4 regions of the Streptomyces sp. NPDC055962 genome follow, and region 2 is predicted to be linked to each of the others. Evidence: riboswitches for the same ligand, from Rfam matches in the RefSeq annotation. Region 2 holds a riboswitch; each other region holds the start of a gene.
What was found. Region 2 has a riboswitch for thiamine pyrophosphate ahead of ACFC51_RS08230 (purine-cytosine permease family protein). Riboswitches for the same ligand answer to the same signal wherever they lie in the genome.
Positions count from the first base shown of each region.

Region 1 (3,639 bases), 440 kb from region 2:
CAGCGCGGCGTCGAGGAACTCGGGGAGGTCGCCCTGTCGCTTGCGGGCGTCCGTGCACAGGTAGAGCCGGGCGCCGGAGAGCTGGGTGCGCGGTGTGGACATGGTGGTTTCCCCCGTCGGTACGTCGATGGATCCTGGTGCGGCGACGCGTCGTGCCGTACGGCGCACGCCGTGTACGTGGGTGAGGCGCCGCGCCTGTGGACGCCGGTGACGCGGGGTGCGGGCCGTGTGTGCCACGGCCCGCACCCCGCTCACGGCTCTCCGGTCAGACGGCGAGCGCCTGGGCCCGGCGCTTCACCTCCGTGCCGCGATTCTCGCTCAGGGCCTGCGCGGGCGTGCCGGGCAGGGTCGGGTCGGGGGTGAAGAGCCAGTCCAGCATCTCTTCGTCGTTGTAGCCGTCGTCCCTCAGGAGCGTCAGGGTCCCTGCGAGACCCTTGACCACCCTGTCGCCGTCGATGAAGGCGGCAGGCACCTGAAGCGCCCGGTTCTCACCACGTCGTACGGCGATGAGCTGGCCTTCCTTGACCAGCTGCCGGACGCGCGTCACCTCGACATCGAGCATTTCCGCGATGTCGGGAAGGTGGAGCCAGGCGGGGACGAGAGCATCGATCTTTGCGTCAATCTCGGTCACAAGGACAAGCGTGCCATCCCGGACCGACAGTCGGTACCCGGGCCGGGCGCACGGGGCCGCGCCTGCCACTAGAGCGCCGTGGATTTCAGCGGTACGGAGGAGTCGGCCGCCCGCGCCGGGTCGATCCGCGCGCCCGCCTCGACGAGCTTGCGCCCCTGCGCCAGGTCGCGTGGGCGGCCGACGGCCAGCAGGGCCACCAAGACCCCTTGCCGGAGCCAGCAGACCGTCCAGGAGGGGTCCGCCGGATCGCCCCGCCACAGCAGGGTGTCCGCACCGGCGTGATGGCCGGCGTACTGCACGAAGCGCCCGAACTGCTCGGACCAGAAGTAGGGCACCGGGTCGTACGTCCTGGCCGTTCCGTCCGCGAGGCCGGCGGCGACCGTCCGGGGTCCCTGGAGGGCGTTGTCCCAGTGGTGGACCGTCAGCCGCTCCCCGTAGCGGGCGGACGGGAAGGAGGCGCAGTCGCCCACCGCGTACACGTCGGGCAGCGAGGTGCGCAGGGTGCTGTCCGCGGTGACCGAGCCGTCCGGGCCGAGTGCGATACCGGAGTCGGCGAGCCAGGCGGTGGCGGGCCTGGCCCCGATGCCCACGACCACCGCTCCGGCGGGGATCACCCGGCCGTCCGCCAGGTGGACGGCGCCCCGCTCGATGCGGGCGACCCGGACCCCGGTGAGGAGGCCGGCTCCGCTCTCGGCGTACCAGGCGGCCATCGGGGCGGCGACCTCGGCGGGCATCGTGCCCGCGAGGGGCCGGCCGGCTGCCTCGACGACGGTGACCGCGCATCCGGCCGCGCGCGCGGCCGTGGCGAACTCGGCGCCGATCCAGCCCGCTCCGACGACGACCACGTCGTGCTGCCGCTCCAGGACGGGCCGCAGCCGCGCGGCGTCGTCGAGGGTGCGCAGCAGGTGCACGCCGGGGACACCCTCGGTGCCGGGCAGCGCGACGGGCTCCGCCCCCGTGGCGAGGACCAGCGCGCCGTAGGCGACGGGTCCCTCCGCGGTGTCCAGCTCGTGCGCCCCGGCGCGCAGCCCCTCGACGTCGAGCCCCAGGCGCAGGGTGATGTCCAGCGCCTCGAAGTCGACGTCGAAGGCGGAGTCCTCGGCCTTCCCCAGCAGGACCGCCTTGGACAGGGGTGGTCTGTCGTAGGGCTGGTGCGGTTCGGCGCCGATCAGGGTGACCGGCCCCGTGAAGCCCCGTTCGCGCAGGGCCACGGCCGTCTGCACACCGGCCATGCCCGCGCCCACGATCACGACTCCGCGCGACGGGAGTCCAGCTGCCTCGTCCTGCGTCTGCTCGCTCACCCGTCCACCCTAATCACCTGACGTGACGTCAGTGGGTGAGCTCCTCCACGACGCTCGTCCCGCTGCCCTGCCGCGACTCCCACTCCCACGTCTCGTCCAGGCGGACACGGCCGTCGGCCAGGTCCGTGACGGTCGACGCGCAGTGCCCCGACGAGGTCGTCCCGTCCTGCTTCAGCTGGACGTAGCGGAAGTCCAGGGTGTCCCCGTCCCGGGTGCCGACGAGGTGCCCGTGCACGATGTCGCCGCCCGCGTACTCGGCCCAGATCCGGCCGTCCCGCTCGTGGTAGGTGAAACGGGTCCGGGTGCCGACCTGGCCGGGGGCCTGGTCGGCGACCGGTGAGAGGACGAGTCCGTCGAGCGAACGGGCCACGGGTACGGCTCCCTTACTGACTGCGGCCGGTGGGGTCTAGGCTGGCCACCGTAAGACACTCGCGGGAGTCCGGACGCACCGGGCTGAGAGGGAGGCTGACCGGCCTCCGACCGTACGAACCTGATCCGGGTCATGCCGGCGAAGGGAGGGGCTGGACACCCATGCGCATCTCAGCGGACAGTTCCGACGTCCTGGTCGTCGGGGGCGGCATCATCGGGCTGGTGACCGCCTGGCGGTCCGCCCAGCGCGGTCTGAGCACCACGCTGGCCGATCCCGACCCCGGCGGCGGGGCCGCCCGGGTGGCGGCCGGGATGCTCGCCGCCGTCACCGAGCTGCACTACGGCGAGCAGATGCTGCTCGGCCTCAACGTGGCCTCCGCGGCGCGCTATCCGGAGTTCGTGGGCGAGCTGGAGGAGGCGAGCGGCCAGGAGACCGGGTTCCGGGCCTGCGGCACGCTCTCCGTCGCGCTGGACTCCGACGACCGCGCGCATCTGCGCGAGCTGCACGCCCTGCAGCGGCGTTCGGGTCTGGAGTCCGAGTGGCTCACCGGCCGCGAGTGCCGGCGCCTGGAGCCGATGCTCGCGCCCGGCGTGCGCGGCGGGCTGCGCGTCGACGGGGACCACCAGGTGGATCCTCGGCGTCTGGCCTCGGCGCTGGTGACGGCGTGCGAGCGGGCCGGGGTGGTGTTCCGCCGCGCCTGGGTCCAGCGGCTGTCCGTCACGGGCGGCCGGGCGACGGGCGCCGTACTGGCGGACGGCACGGAGCTCGACGCCGGCCAGGTGGTGCTCGCCGGAGGCAGCCTGAGCGGCCGGCTGGAGGGGATACCCGAGGCGGTCGTGCCGCCGGTGCGCCCGGTCAAGGGGCAGGTCCTGCGGCTGACGGTGCCTGCGGCGTACGCCCCCTTCCTGAGCAGGACCGTGCGGGCCGTCGTGCGCGGCAGCCACGTCTACCTCGTGCCGCGCGCCAACGGTGAGCTGGTGGTCGGCGCGACGACGGAGGAACTGGGCTGGGACACCACCGTCACCGCGGGCGGGGTCTACGAGCTGCTGCGGGACGCCCACGAACTGATCCCCGGCATCACCGAGCTGCCGCTGACCGAGACCCGTGCCGGACTGCGGCCCGCCTCCCCGGACAACGCGCCGCTGCTGGGCCCCACGGCACTGCCCGGCCTCCACCTGGCCACCGGGCACCACCGCAACGGGGTGCTGCTGACCCCCGTCACCGGGGATGTGATGGCCCACGTGCTGACCACCGGTGAGCTGCCCGAGCTGGGCCGCCCCTTCGCACCACTCCGCTTCGACCCGGCCACCGCCGCCCCGGGGCACCCGCGGACCCCC
Region 1 is NZ_JBHJYN010000002.1:1,115,679-1,119,317, reverse strand. Features, by position in the region: gene thiE (thiamine phosphate synthase) at 1-102, opposite strand, end outside; gene ACFC51_RS10295 (Rv2175c family DNA-binding protein) at 266-631, opposite strand; gene ACFC51_RS10290 (NAD(P)/FAD-dependent oxidoreductase) at 700-1,932, opposite strand; gene ACFC51_RS10285 (hypothetical protein) at 1,961-2,302, opposite strand; TPP riboswitch at 2,354-2,466, shown strand; gene thiO (glycine oxidase ThiO) at 2,464-3,639, shown strand, end outside.
Region 1: linked by a shared signal. The riboswitch ahead of thiO (glycine oxidase ThiO) and the one ahead of ACFC51_RS08230 (purine-cytosine permease family protein) in region 2 are both predicted to bind thiamine pyrophosphate.

Region 2 (3,639 bases):
ACGGAGCCCGAGGCCCCCAGCGACACGACGGCGTCCCCGACGGCGACACCCAGGCCGAAGGCTGCGGCCATCGTCTCGCCGGTGCCCGCCGAGATGAGCAGCCCCTCGGGCGTCGTCCCGGCGGCGTCGGCCGGGCCGAGGACCTCGGGCAGTGCGGCCTGATGGCCGAGCGCGAGCTCCACGAGGTCGGGCCGGTAGGACGCGGAGCCCGCCGACCAGTAACCGGTGCCGGATGCGGCACCGCGGTCCGTCGTCCGCCGGGCGGGCCGGCCGAGGAGCTGCCACACCAGCCAGTCGTGGGGCTGCAGGACGGCGGCCACGCGCTGTGCGTTCTCCGGTTCGGTCCGCACCAGCCAGCGCAGCTTCGCCACCGGCTGCGCGGCCTGCGGCACGGACCCGACGGCCTCGGCCCAGGGCTGCCGCCCCCCGAGCCCGTCGATCAGATCGGCCGCGGCGGCCTGCGCCCGCCGGTCGTTGCCGAGCAGAGCCGGCCGTACGAGGTTGCCCTGCCGGTCCAGCGGCACCAGGCCGTGCTGCTGCGCGGAGACACCGATGGCCTGCACGCCTTCGAGCAGCCCTCCGGAGGCCGCCTCACCGAGTGAGAGCAGCCACGCCTGCGGATCCACCTCGGAGGCTTTGGCCTCGACGGGATGCGCGGCGTACCCCTGCCGCAGCACCTCACCGGTGTCCGTGTCGCAGACGACGATGTGCGTGAAGGCGGATGAACTGTCCAAGCCGGCCACTATGCCCATGGACACGATTCTGCCGCACGCGGGGGCCGTTCCCGTACCGGGCGGTACCCGGTACAGGAACGAGCCTCAGGTGTTGGTCGTGCCCCAGTCGTCGCTGCCGTTGTGGCCGCTGCGCTCACGCAGCGAGCGCACCCGGTCGGAGACGGACACGGGGACCTTGTCCCCGACCTTCTCGCTCACCGAGTGGTACGCCTTGCCGGCGAAGTCCCGGCTGCCGTGCGCGGCGGACTCCGCCGCGTTCCGCACCGCCGGATTCTCGGCCAGCTGCTGCGCGGCCTTCTTCAGCTGCTCGTAGCGCTCGCGCCCGGCTCGCGTGCCGAGCACGTAACCGAGGGCCACTCCGGCGATGAACGTGAGCCGGTACCGCATGGCTGCCACCCTTCCTTCGCTCCGTCTTCGCTCCGTGCGACGTGTGCTGCCCGCCTACCCGCAGACACCCGAGATCACCCCGGGGCATACCGATTGGCGGAGCACCCCCCTGCTTGCGCTAATGTATGTGTCGCAGCGAACGCGCGCCGCTCGGCATCAGCCAGGCAGGTACGATTCGAGGCAACGCAGCAATCCCCTGTAGCTCAATTGGCAGAGCAGCCGGCTGTTAACCGGCAGGTTACTGGTTCGAGTCCAGTCGGGGGAGCGCGATCCCCTGTAGCTCAATTGGCAGAGCATTCGGCTGTTAACCGGAGGGTTACTGGTTCGAGTCCAGTCGGGGGAGCGGAACGGAAGAGGGCCCCCCGGGGCCCTTTTTCGTGTGTCCGCAGGGGCCGTCGCGGGACGCCTCCGGGACTCTTTCGGGGGGATTCCGCATCGCCTGGAACCGGGCAGCACGCTGCACTGTCTTCATGGTCACGCGAAGCCGACCATCGCCAGCAGGAGATCGTATGACCGGCTATGCTGCGGCAGACGGCGCGTACAGGTGTACGCGCCACGCCGTAAAGGGGCGGTAGCTCAGCCGGTTAGAGCAGCGGACTCATAATCCGTCGGCCGTGGGTTCGAGTCCCACCCGCCCCACCAGCGTCCCCAGGCAGAATCGTTTCTGACCTGGGGAAACGCGTTTCCGGGGCGTTTTTGCGTGAGGTGTTCGCCTCACGGCGGTGTGGCGGACGAGGGTCTCCACATGTCGAGGGTGCTTCCTGCGTGACTGCGACCTGGACCTTTCCGGTCTCGGCGCCGCGGGATGGTTGACAGCGGTCCCACGGCCCTCCCGTGAGGGGTCCACCTGCACCGGGCATCCTTACCTGTGGTTCCCCGGCGAAGTGGCCCCGCATGTCTGGTTGCGGCCAGGCCAGGGGCGCGGTGTCCGCGACTGTGGCTTGCGGGTGTCTGTCGGCGATCGGGTCGCGTCCGCCTCGTGCGTGGGGCCCGCTCCTGGCAGCGGTGACCTGGTCGTACCACCGCAGGCACAAGGGCGGCGTCACGGCCGAGTAGGCCCCCCGGGTTGTGGGTCAGGTGTCAGGCCGGACCCGGGCCACGTTCGCCGGGGGGACGCCCCGGCGGCTTGCCCGAAGAGACAGGCCCCGGCATCCGGCGGTCCGGCCGTCCCCGAGCCGAGCACCCACGCACCCCCACCGGGCGGGCCCGCGTGGCTGCCCGGCTATATTGGCCGCCGAACCGGACACGGGGTGCCCCGCGCGGGGCTGAGAACACACCCGTCGAACCTGAACCAGCTCGTACTGGCGGAGGGATGTCTTCATGCCGTTGTCGCATGCCCAGGACGACCGTGCGGTCGCGGGGCGAACAGTCCCGGACCCGCGCTCCGCGTTCGGGGGCCGTATGCCCACCGCCCCCGGTGACCTGCGGATCGAGACGCACGGGATAGCCCCCGTGCCCGAGGACCGACGGTACGGCGGCCCCGCCCGGCTGTTCACCGTCTGGTTCGCCCCCAACCTGACCATGACCGGCGTCTTCACCGGGACCGTGGGCATCGCCCTGGGCCTGGACTTCGCCACCGCGCTCGTCGCCGTCGTGCTCGGCACGCTCGTGGGGGCGGTGCCCACCGCGTACCTCGGCACCTGGGGAAGCCGGACCGGGGTCGGTCAACTGCCCCTCGCGAGACTGGCGTTCGGACGGGGTGTCGTGCTGCCCGGAGCGTTGCAGTGGCTGTCCTCGATCGCCTGGGACGCGCTGATCGGCCTGTTCGGAGGGGATGCACTGGCCCAGCTGTTCGGCTGGCCCTTCTGGCTCGGCGTGCTGGTCATGATGGCCGCCCAGGGTGCGCTCGGCGTGCTGGGGTACGAGGCGATCCACCGGCTCCAGACGGTGATGACGTTCGCCCTCGCCGCGGCCTTCGCCGTGCTGGCCGTCAAGCTGCTGGACGGAGTGCACCCCGCCGCCTCGGGCACCGTGCACGGAGGTGACCGGGCGGGCGCGTTCGTCCTGACGTGCACGATCGCCCTGAGCCTCTCCCTGTCCTGGGCCCCGTACGCGAGCGACTTCAGCCGCTATCTGCCCGCCGCCACCTCCCGGCCGCGCATGTTCTGGTGCACGCTGCTGGGCATCAGCGTCTCCTTCGTGGCGGTCCAGACGCTGGGCCTCTGGGGCGCGTCCGTCTTCACCGACCAGACCGCACGCGGGATCGACACCCTTCTGGGCGGCGGAGCGCTCGGGGCGTTCGGCCTGCTCGCCGTCGCGCTCGCCGCGCTGTGCAGCAACGCCATGAACGACTACAGCGGTTCCCTGGCACTGCAGACGATGGGAGTGCGCCTGCCGCGCCCCGTCGCCGCCGCGCTCGCCGCCGCGCTCGGGTTCCCGCTCGTGCTGTGGATGCACGCGGCCGACACCACGGCGCGCTTCCAGAACGTGCTGCTCCTGGTCGGCTACTGGATCCCCGGCTTCGTCGCGATCGTGGCCGTCGACTGGGTGGTGCGGGTCAGGGCCCGGGCCGGCGCAC
Region 2 is NZ_JBHJYN010000002.1:677,207-680,845, forward strand. Features, by position in the region: gene ACFC51_RS08205 (FGGY family carbohydrate kinase) at 1-752, opposite strand, end outside; gene ACFC51_RS08210 (YtxH domain-containing protein) at 819-1,121, opposite strand; tRNA gene ACFC51_RS08215 (tRNA-Asn) at 1,314-1,386, shown strand; tRNA gene ACFC51_RS08220 (tRNA-Asn) at 1,392-1,464, shown strand; tRNA gene ACFC51_RS08225 (tRNA-Ile) at 1,687-1,763, shown strand; TPP riboswitch at 2,358-2,451, shown strand; gene ACFC51_RS08230 (purine-cytosine permease family protein) at 2,442-3,639, shown strand, end outside.

Region 3 (3,639 bases), on a different contig from region 2:
TGTCGTAGTCCGCGGCGGAGACCGCGACGAGAGCGCACTGCTCGAAGAGCAGTTCACTCAGCCGTGTTCTGCCCTCGGCACGCTTCACCAGGTGCTGCCCCACTATGGCGATGGCGGCACCGATGGTTGTTCCGAGCAGCGTCCCCCAGATTTCCATGACCGGAATCATCTCGGATCCGGCGGCGCCCCACACAGGAACCCGACCGATAACGAGGGCGACCAGGCTCGGCCCGCTCCGTGTGAGGCCGGTCGACCACCTGCGAAGACAGCTCGACGTACATGTGTTTGATTCTGTCTCCAGGTGGCCGCGCGCTGCCCGCCGCCGTGCGATCGGTCACGGTCCGGGCCGGGCTCCGACCCGTCCCAGGGCTCTCCAGGGCCGCCTACGTCGGCTGACGGCGGCCGGGGGCGGCCCGTGCCGCCGGGCCCTCACCCGTCCCGGGCCTGTGGAGGTCACGGGGACCACGGCGGGTCTGTAACACTGGAAGAACCATGCCTAAGCCCGGAGAACTCACTTTCGTCGCGCCCCGTGGAGCCAAGCGGCCGCCGCGGCACCTCGCCGACCTCACGCCCGACGAGCGCAAGGAAGCAGTCGCCGCGACCGGCGAGAAGCCCTTCCGCGCCAAGCAGCTGTCGCAGCACTACTTCACGCGGTACGCGCACGACCCGGCGGAGTGGACCAACATTCCGGCCGCGTCGCGCGACAAGCTCGCGGAGGCGATGTTCCCGGATCTGATGTCGGTCATGCGCCACATCAGCTGTGACGACGACACCACCCGCAAGACCCTCTGGAAGCTGCACGACGGCACGCTCGTCGAGTCCGTCCTCATGCGGTACCCGGACCGGGTGACCATGTGCATCTCGTCGCAGGCGGGCTGCGGGATGAACTGCCCGTTCTGCGCGACCGGGCAGGCGGGGCTCGACCGCAACCTGTCGACCGCCGAGATCGTGCACCAGATCGTGGACGGCATGCGGGCGCTGCGGGACGGCGAGGTCCCGGGCGGGCCGGCGCGGCTGTCCAACATCGTCTTCATGGGCATGGGCGAGCCGCTGGCCAACTACAAGCGCGTCGTCGGGGCGATCCGCCGGCTGACGGACCCCGAGCCGGACGGCCTGGGGCTCTCGCAGCGCGGGATCACCGTCTCCACGGTGGGCCTGGTGCCGGCGATGCTCCGGTTCGCCGACGAGGGCTTCAAGTGCCGCCTCGCCGTCTCGCTCCACGCCCCGGACGACGAGCTGCGCGACACCCTCGTCCCCGTGAACACCCGCTGGAAGGTCCGTGAGGTCCTGGACGCCGCGTGGGAGTACGCGGAGAAGTCCGGCCGCCGCATCTCCATCGAGTACGCGCTGATCCGCGACATCAACGACCAGGCGTGGCGTGGCGACCGGCTGGGCCGCCTGCTCAAGGGCAAGCGGGTGCACGTCAACCTCATCCCGCTGAACCCGACCCCCGGTTCCCAGTGGACGGCCTCGCGGCCCGAGGACGAGAAGGCCTTCGTGGAGGCCATCGCCGCCCACGGTGTGCCGGTGACCGTCCGCGACACCCGTGGCCAGGAGATCGACGGCGCCTGTGGTCAGCTGGCGGCCGCCGAGCGCTGAGGCGGTGGTGCCGGACCGGTCCGAACCGGCCGGTCCGGCATGATCCGGCCGGTGTAGCCTGGCCCCGCAATCAACTTCATATTCCGACAGGGGAGCGCCACAGCGCTGAGAGTGCGGCACCGAGGACAGGTCGGCCGCAGACCCTCTGAACCTCGCCCGGGTCATTCCGGGTAGGAAGTTCGGACCTTACTCAAGCTGTTGCGCCCTGCCCGCTCCCGGCGGGCGGGGCCGCGTCTCTTCCTGGTCACCTCCAGGAGGATCACATGAACACCACCACGAAGTACGCGGCGACGGCGCTCGCCGCCGCGCTCGGCGTCACCGTGCTCGCGGGCTGCGGCGGTTCCGACGACAAGGCCTCCGGTGACACGGGGGCCGGGTCCACGACCGTCACGCTGGTCAGTCACGACTCGTTCAACGCCTCGGACGCCGTCCTGAAGGCGTTCACGAAGGAGACCGGTTACCGGGTCAAGGTGCTCAAGAGCGGTGACGCGGGGGCCGCGCTCAACCAGGAGATCCTGACCAAGGGCTCGCCCCGCGGCGACGTGTTCTTCGGGGTCGACAACACCCTGCTCTCCCGCGCCCTGGACAACGGCCTGTTCACGCCGTACGAGGCGAAGGGGCTCGACCGCGTCGAGGCCGGCGCGCAGCTCGACGCGGACCGGCACCGGGTCACGCCCGTCGACACCGGTGACATCTGCGTCAACTACGACAAGAAGTACTTCGCCGACAAGAAGCTCGACCCGCCGAACTCCTTCGACGACCTGCTGAAGCCCGCGTACAAGAACCTCCTCGTCACCGAGAACGCCGCGACCTCCTCGCCCGGACTCGGCTTCCTCCTCGGGACCGTCGCCACCTACGGCGAGACCGGCTACCAGGACTACTGGAAGAAGCTGAAGGACAACGGGGTCAAGACCGTCGACGGCTGGGAGCAGGCGTACAACGACGAGTTCTCCGGATCGGCCGGCGGCAAGAAGGCGAAGGCCGACCGTCCGCTCGTCGTCTCGTACGCCTCCAGCCCGCCCGTCGAGGTGCTGTACGCCGATCCGCAGCCCACCGAGGCGCCGACCGGGGTCGCCACCGGCACCTGCTTCCGCCAGACCGAGTTCGCCGGCCTCCTGGACGGGGCGAGGAACGAGGCGGGCGGCAAGGCGCTGCTCGACTTCCTGATCAGCAGGCAGTTCCAGGAGGACATGCCGCTGAACATGTTCGTGAACCCGGTGGCGGAGGACGCGAAGCTGCCGGAGCTCTTCACGAAGTTCGGAGCGACCGTCGACAAGCCGGCGACGGTCGCACCGGAGAAGATCGCCAAGAACCGTGAGCAGTGGGTCCAGTCATGGTCCTCGCTCGTCGTGAAGTAGCCGCGCGGCCCGCGCGCGGGGGGAACGCGGTGCGGCTCGGCCTGATGGCCGTGCCCGTCGTGTTCTTCGCGCTGTTCTTCGCCTATCCGGTCGTCGCGATCGTCGGCCGGGGGCTGAAGGCGGGCGGCGACTGGCAGTTCGGCCGGATCGGCACGGTGCTGAGCCGTCCGGACATCCTGGACGTCCTCTGGTTCACGACCTGGCAGGCCCTCGCCTCCACCGCGCTCACCCTCCTGATCGCACTGCCGGGCGCGTACGTCTTCGCCCGCTTCGCCTTCCCCGGCAAGCAGGTGCTGCGGGCCGTGGTGACGGTGCCGTTCGTCCTGCCCACGGTCGTGGTGGGTACGGCGTTCCTCGCCCTGCTGGGACGCGGCGGGTTCCTCGACGAGCTCTGGGGGGTCAGGCTCGACACGACCGTGTGGGCGATCCTGCTCGCCCATGTGTTCTTCAACTACGCCGTCGTCGTGCGGACCGTGGGCGGCCTGTGGTCGCAGCTCGACCCCCGCCAGGAGGAGGCCGCCCGTGTGCTCGGGGCCGGCCGCTTCGCCGCCTGGCGGCGGGTGACGCTGCCCGCGCTGGCCCCGGCGGTGGCCGCCGCGGCGCTGATGGTCTTCCTCTTCACGTTCACCTCCTTCGGAGTCGTCCAGATCCTCGGCGGACCGGGCTGGTCCACGCTGGAGGT
Region 3 is NZ_JBHJYN010000001.1:107,343-110,981, reverse strand. Features, by position in the region: gene ACFC51_RS00460 (hypothetical protein) at 1-157, opposite strand, end outside; gene rlmN (23S rRNA (adenine(2503)-C(2))-methyltransferase RlmN) at 493-1,599, shown strand; TPP riboswitch at 1,678-1,794, shown strand; gene ACFC51_RS00450 (thiamine ABC transporter substrate binding subunit) at 1,863-2,957, shown strand; gene ACFC51_RS00445 (ABC transporter permease) at 3,002-3,639, shown strand, end outside.
Region 3: linked by a shared signal. The riboswitch ahead of ACFC51_RS00450 (thiamine ABC transporter substrate binding subunit) and the one ahead of ACFC51_RS08230 (purine-cytosine permease family protein) in region 2 are both predicted to bind thiamine pyrophosphate.

Region 4 (3,639 bases), on a different contig from region 2:
ACGATGGCGTCAATAGGGCCATGGGGGATCATTCCTGGCCAGATTCATCTACTGCGGGGTTGAACGATGCGCGAGTCGGTTCAAGCAGAGGTCATGATGAGCTTCCTCGTCTCCGAGGAGCTCTCCTTCCGTATCCCGGTGGAGCTCCGGTACGAGGTCAGTGATCCGTACGCGATCCGGATGACCTTCCACCTGCCGGGAGACGCCCCCGTCACCTGGGCATTCGGCCGCGAGTTGCTGCTCGACGGTCTCAACAGTCCCAGCGGCGACGGCGATGTGCACATCGGCCCGACCGAGCCCGAGGGGCTGTCGGATGTACACATCCGTCTTCAGGTCGGGGCGGACCGTGCGCTGTTCAGGGCCGGCACGGCACCTCTTGTGGCATTCCTCGACCGGACGGACAAGCTGGTGCCGCTGGGGCAGGAGCACACGCTGGGTGACTTCGACGGCAATCTGGAAGAGGCGCTGGGCCGCATCCTGGCCAAGGAACAGAACGCCGGCTGAGCAGGAAGATCCGGCTGAACATCGAACACCGGCGGCCCGGGGGCATGTGTCCGGTGCCCCGGTTCACACCTTGCGGCGTCGGCCCCTCCCGGTCCGTGCGGGTGCAGGAGCTCCGGCTTCCGCGCCGAGCCCCGTGCGGTCCGCGGAGACCACCAGGGCCGCGAGCACCGTCGTCACCGGCACCGAGGCGACCAGCCCGATCGACCCGACCAGGGTGCGGACGATCTCCTCCGCGACCAGTTCGCTGTTGGCCACGGTGCCCACGCTGCTCTGCGCGATGGAGAAGAGCAGCAGCAGCGGGAGTGCCGCGCCCGCGTAGGCGAGCACGAGGGTGTTGACGACCGAGGCGATGTGGTCGCGCCCGATCCGGATGCCCGCCCGGTAGAGCCCCCGCACACCCATGGTCGGGTCGGCCTGGTGCAGTTCCCAGACCGCCGACGTCTGGGTGACGGTCACGTCGTCGAGCACACCGAGCGATCCGATGATCACACCGGCCAGGAGCAGGCCGCTCATGTCGATGTCCGGGTACAGCCCGTGGATGAGGCCGGTGTTGTCGTCCGTGTTGCCGGACAGGCTGGCCCAGCCGATGAACAGGGATCCCAGCAGCCCGATCAGCAGCAGCGAGATGAGCGTGCCGATCACGGCCACCGAGGTGCGGGCCGTCAGGCCGTGGCAGGTGTAGAGGGCGATCAGCATGATGGCGCTCGCCCCGATCACGGCGACGACCAGCGGATTCGATCCCTGCAGGATCGCCGGAAGGATGAAAAGGGTCAGCACGCCGAACGAGACCGCCAGCGCGATCAGCGCCATCAGCCCACGCAGCCTGCCCACCACGACCACCGCGACGGCGAAGATCCCGGCGAGCAGCGCCATCGGCACCGTGCGGTCCACATCGGTCACCGAGTACTGGAGGTCGCGGGGTGCGTCCGGCGCGTACGCCACGACCACCCCCTGGCCCTCGTGCAGTTGCCTCGGCGCGTCGGGCTGGATGACCTCGACGAACGTACGGCCCTCGTCCTCACCGGTCGTGACCTCGACCGTGGCCTTCTTGCACTGCCCCGTCTGCTCGTTGACGGCCTCCCGCCCCGAGGGGGTGGAGGTGTCGCCGGTGGGCGGCACCTGTGAGGCGTTGACGTCCGCGCAGTCGACCGGGACCACCTTCGTCACACGGCCGTCCTGGGTCTGCCGGTCGAACCCCACGCCGGTGCGTTCGTGGGCGGGCGCTCCCCCTGGCCAGAAGGCCACGAGGCCGACCAGGACGGCGGTGGCGAAGGGGATCACCACGGCCGCGATGACCTTGCGCAGGTGCTTGGACACGGGCGCCGCGGGACCGTGGCTGTGGGTGTGTCCGTGTGCATGGCTCTGCGTGCTGCCTGATGCGGAGCCGTGGGGTTCGGGGGCGTTTCCGGGGGACGTCACCCCGCGATCATCCCAAGAACGGGCAAGGCCCTCTGGCCAGCACGCCAGAAAGGAGGTTAGCGTGGAGGCACTTTGCACACGCGGGAGCTCGGAGCACCGGGCTGAGAGGGCGCTAACCTCCGTACATCCGTACGGGACAGCTGCGCCGACCGCCGAACCTGTTACCGGGTAATGCCGGCGTAGGGAGTAGGTCTCATGACCACAGCGGACGCAAGCACGCCTGTCTCGACGCAGAATGCGCGGAATGCGCAGGATGTGAAGGACGACGAGGCCGGGAAGTCCATCGGCTGGCACAAGGGATACGTCCAGGGCTCGCGCCCGGACCTCCGTGTGCCGGTCCGTCAGGTGCACCTCACCAACGGCAAGGACGTGACGCTGTACGACACGTCCGGGCCGTACACCGACCCCACCACCGACACCGATGTCCGGCGCGGGCTCGCCCCGCTCCGGGAGAACTGGATCATCGCCCGCGGGGACACCGAGGAGTACGCGGGCCGCCCCGCGCGCCCCGAGGACGACGGGCTCAAACACACCTCCCCGCGCGGCGGCCTGCGCAACCTCGACGCGGTCTTCCCCGGCCGCCCCCGGCAGCCCCGGCGCAGCCGCGACGGCCGGCCGGTCACGCAGCTGGCGTACGCCCGCCGGGGCGAGATCACCCCGGAGATGGAGTACGTCGCGATCCGGGAGAACGTCGAACCCGAGGTCGTGCGCGAGGAGATCGCCGCGGGCCGGGCGGTCCTTCCGGCCAACGTGAACCACCCGGAGATCGAGCCGATGATCATCGGCAAGCGCTTCCTGGTGAAGGTCAACGCCAACATCGGTAACTCCGCGGTCACTTCCTCCATCGAGGAGGAGGTGGACAAGATGACCTGGGCCACCCAGTGGGGTGCCGACACGGTCATGGACCTGTCCACGGGCCGCAACATCCACACCACCCGCGAGTGGGTCCTGCGCAACTCCCCCGTTCCGATCGGCACCGTCCCCCTCTACCAGGCACTCGAGAAGGTCGACGGCCGCGCCGAGGAGCTGACGTGGGAGATCTACAAGGACACCGTCATCGAACAGGCCGAGCAGGGCGTCGACTACATGACCGTGCACGCCGGTGTCCGGCTGCCGTACGTACCGCTCACGGCCCGTCGGAAGACCGGCATCGTCTCGCGCGGGGGGTCCATCATGGCGGCCTGGTGCCTGGCGCACCACAAGGAGTCGTTCCTGTACGAGCACTTCGAGGAGCTCTGCGAGATCCTCGCGGCCTACGACGTGACGTACTCGCTCGGCGACGGTCTGCGTCCCGGCTCCATCGCCGACGCGAACGACGAGGCGCAGTTCGCCGAGCTCCGCACGCTCGGTGAGCTCAACACCGTGGCCAAGCGGTTCGGTGTCCAGACGATGATCGAGGGCCCGGGGCACGTCCCGATGCACAAGATCAAGGAGAACATCGACCTCCAGCAGGAGATCTGCGAGGAGGCGCCATTCTACACGCTGGGCCCGCTGACCACGGATGTCGCTCCGGCGTACGACCACATCACCTCGGGCATCGGTGCCGCGATGATCGCCTGGTGGGGGACGGCGATGCTCTGCTACGTCACGCCCAAGGAGCACCTGGGGCTGCCGAACCGGGACGACGTGAAGACCGGCGTCATCACGTACAAGATCGCCGCTCATGCGGCTGACCTCGCCAAGGGGCACCCGGGGGCACAGGAGTGGGACGACGCC
Region 4 is NZ_JBHJYN010000009.1:210,772-214,410, reverse strand. Features, by position in the region: gene ACFC51_RS25025 (SsgA family sporulation/cell division regulator) at 67-504, shown strand; gene ACFC51_RS25020 (YibE/F family protein) at 568-1,923, opposite strand; TPP riboswitch at 1,994-2,126, shown strand; gene thiC (phosphomethylpyrimidine synthase ThiC) at 2,119-3,639, shown strand, end outside.
Region 4: linked by a shared signal. The riboswitch ahead of thiC (phosphomethylpyrimidine synthase ThiC) and the one ahead of ACFC51_RS08230 (purine-cytosine permease family protein) in region 2 are both predicted to bind thiamine pyrophosphate.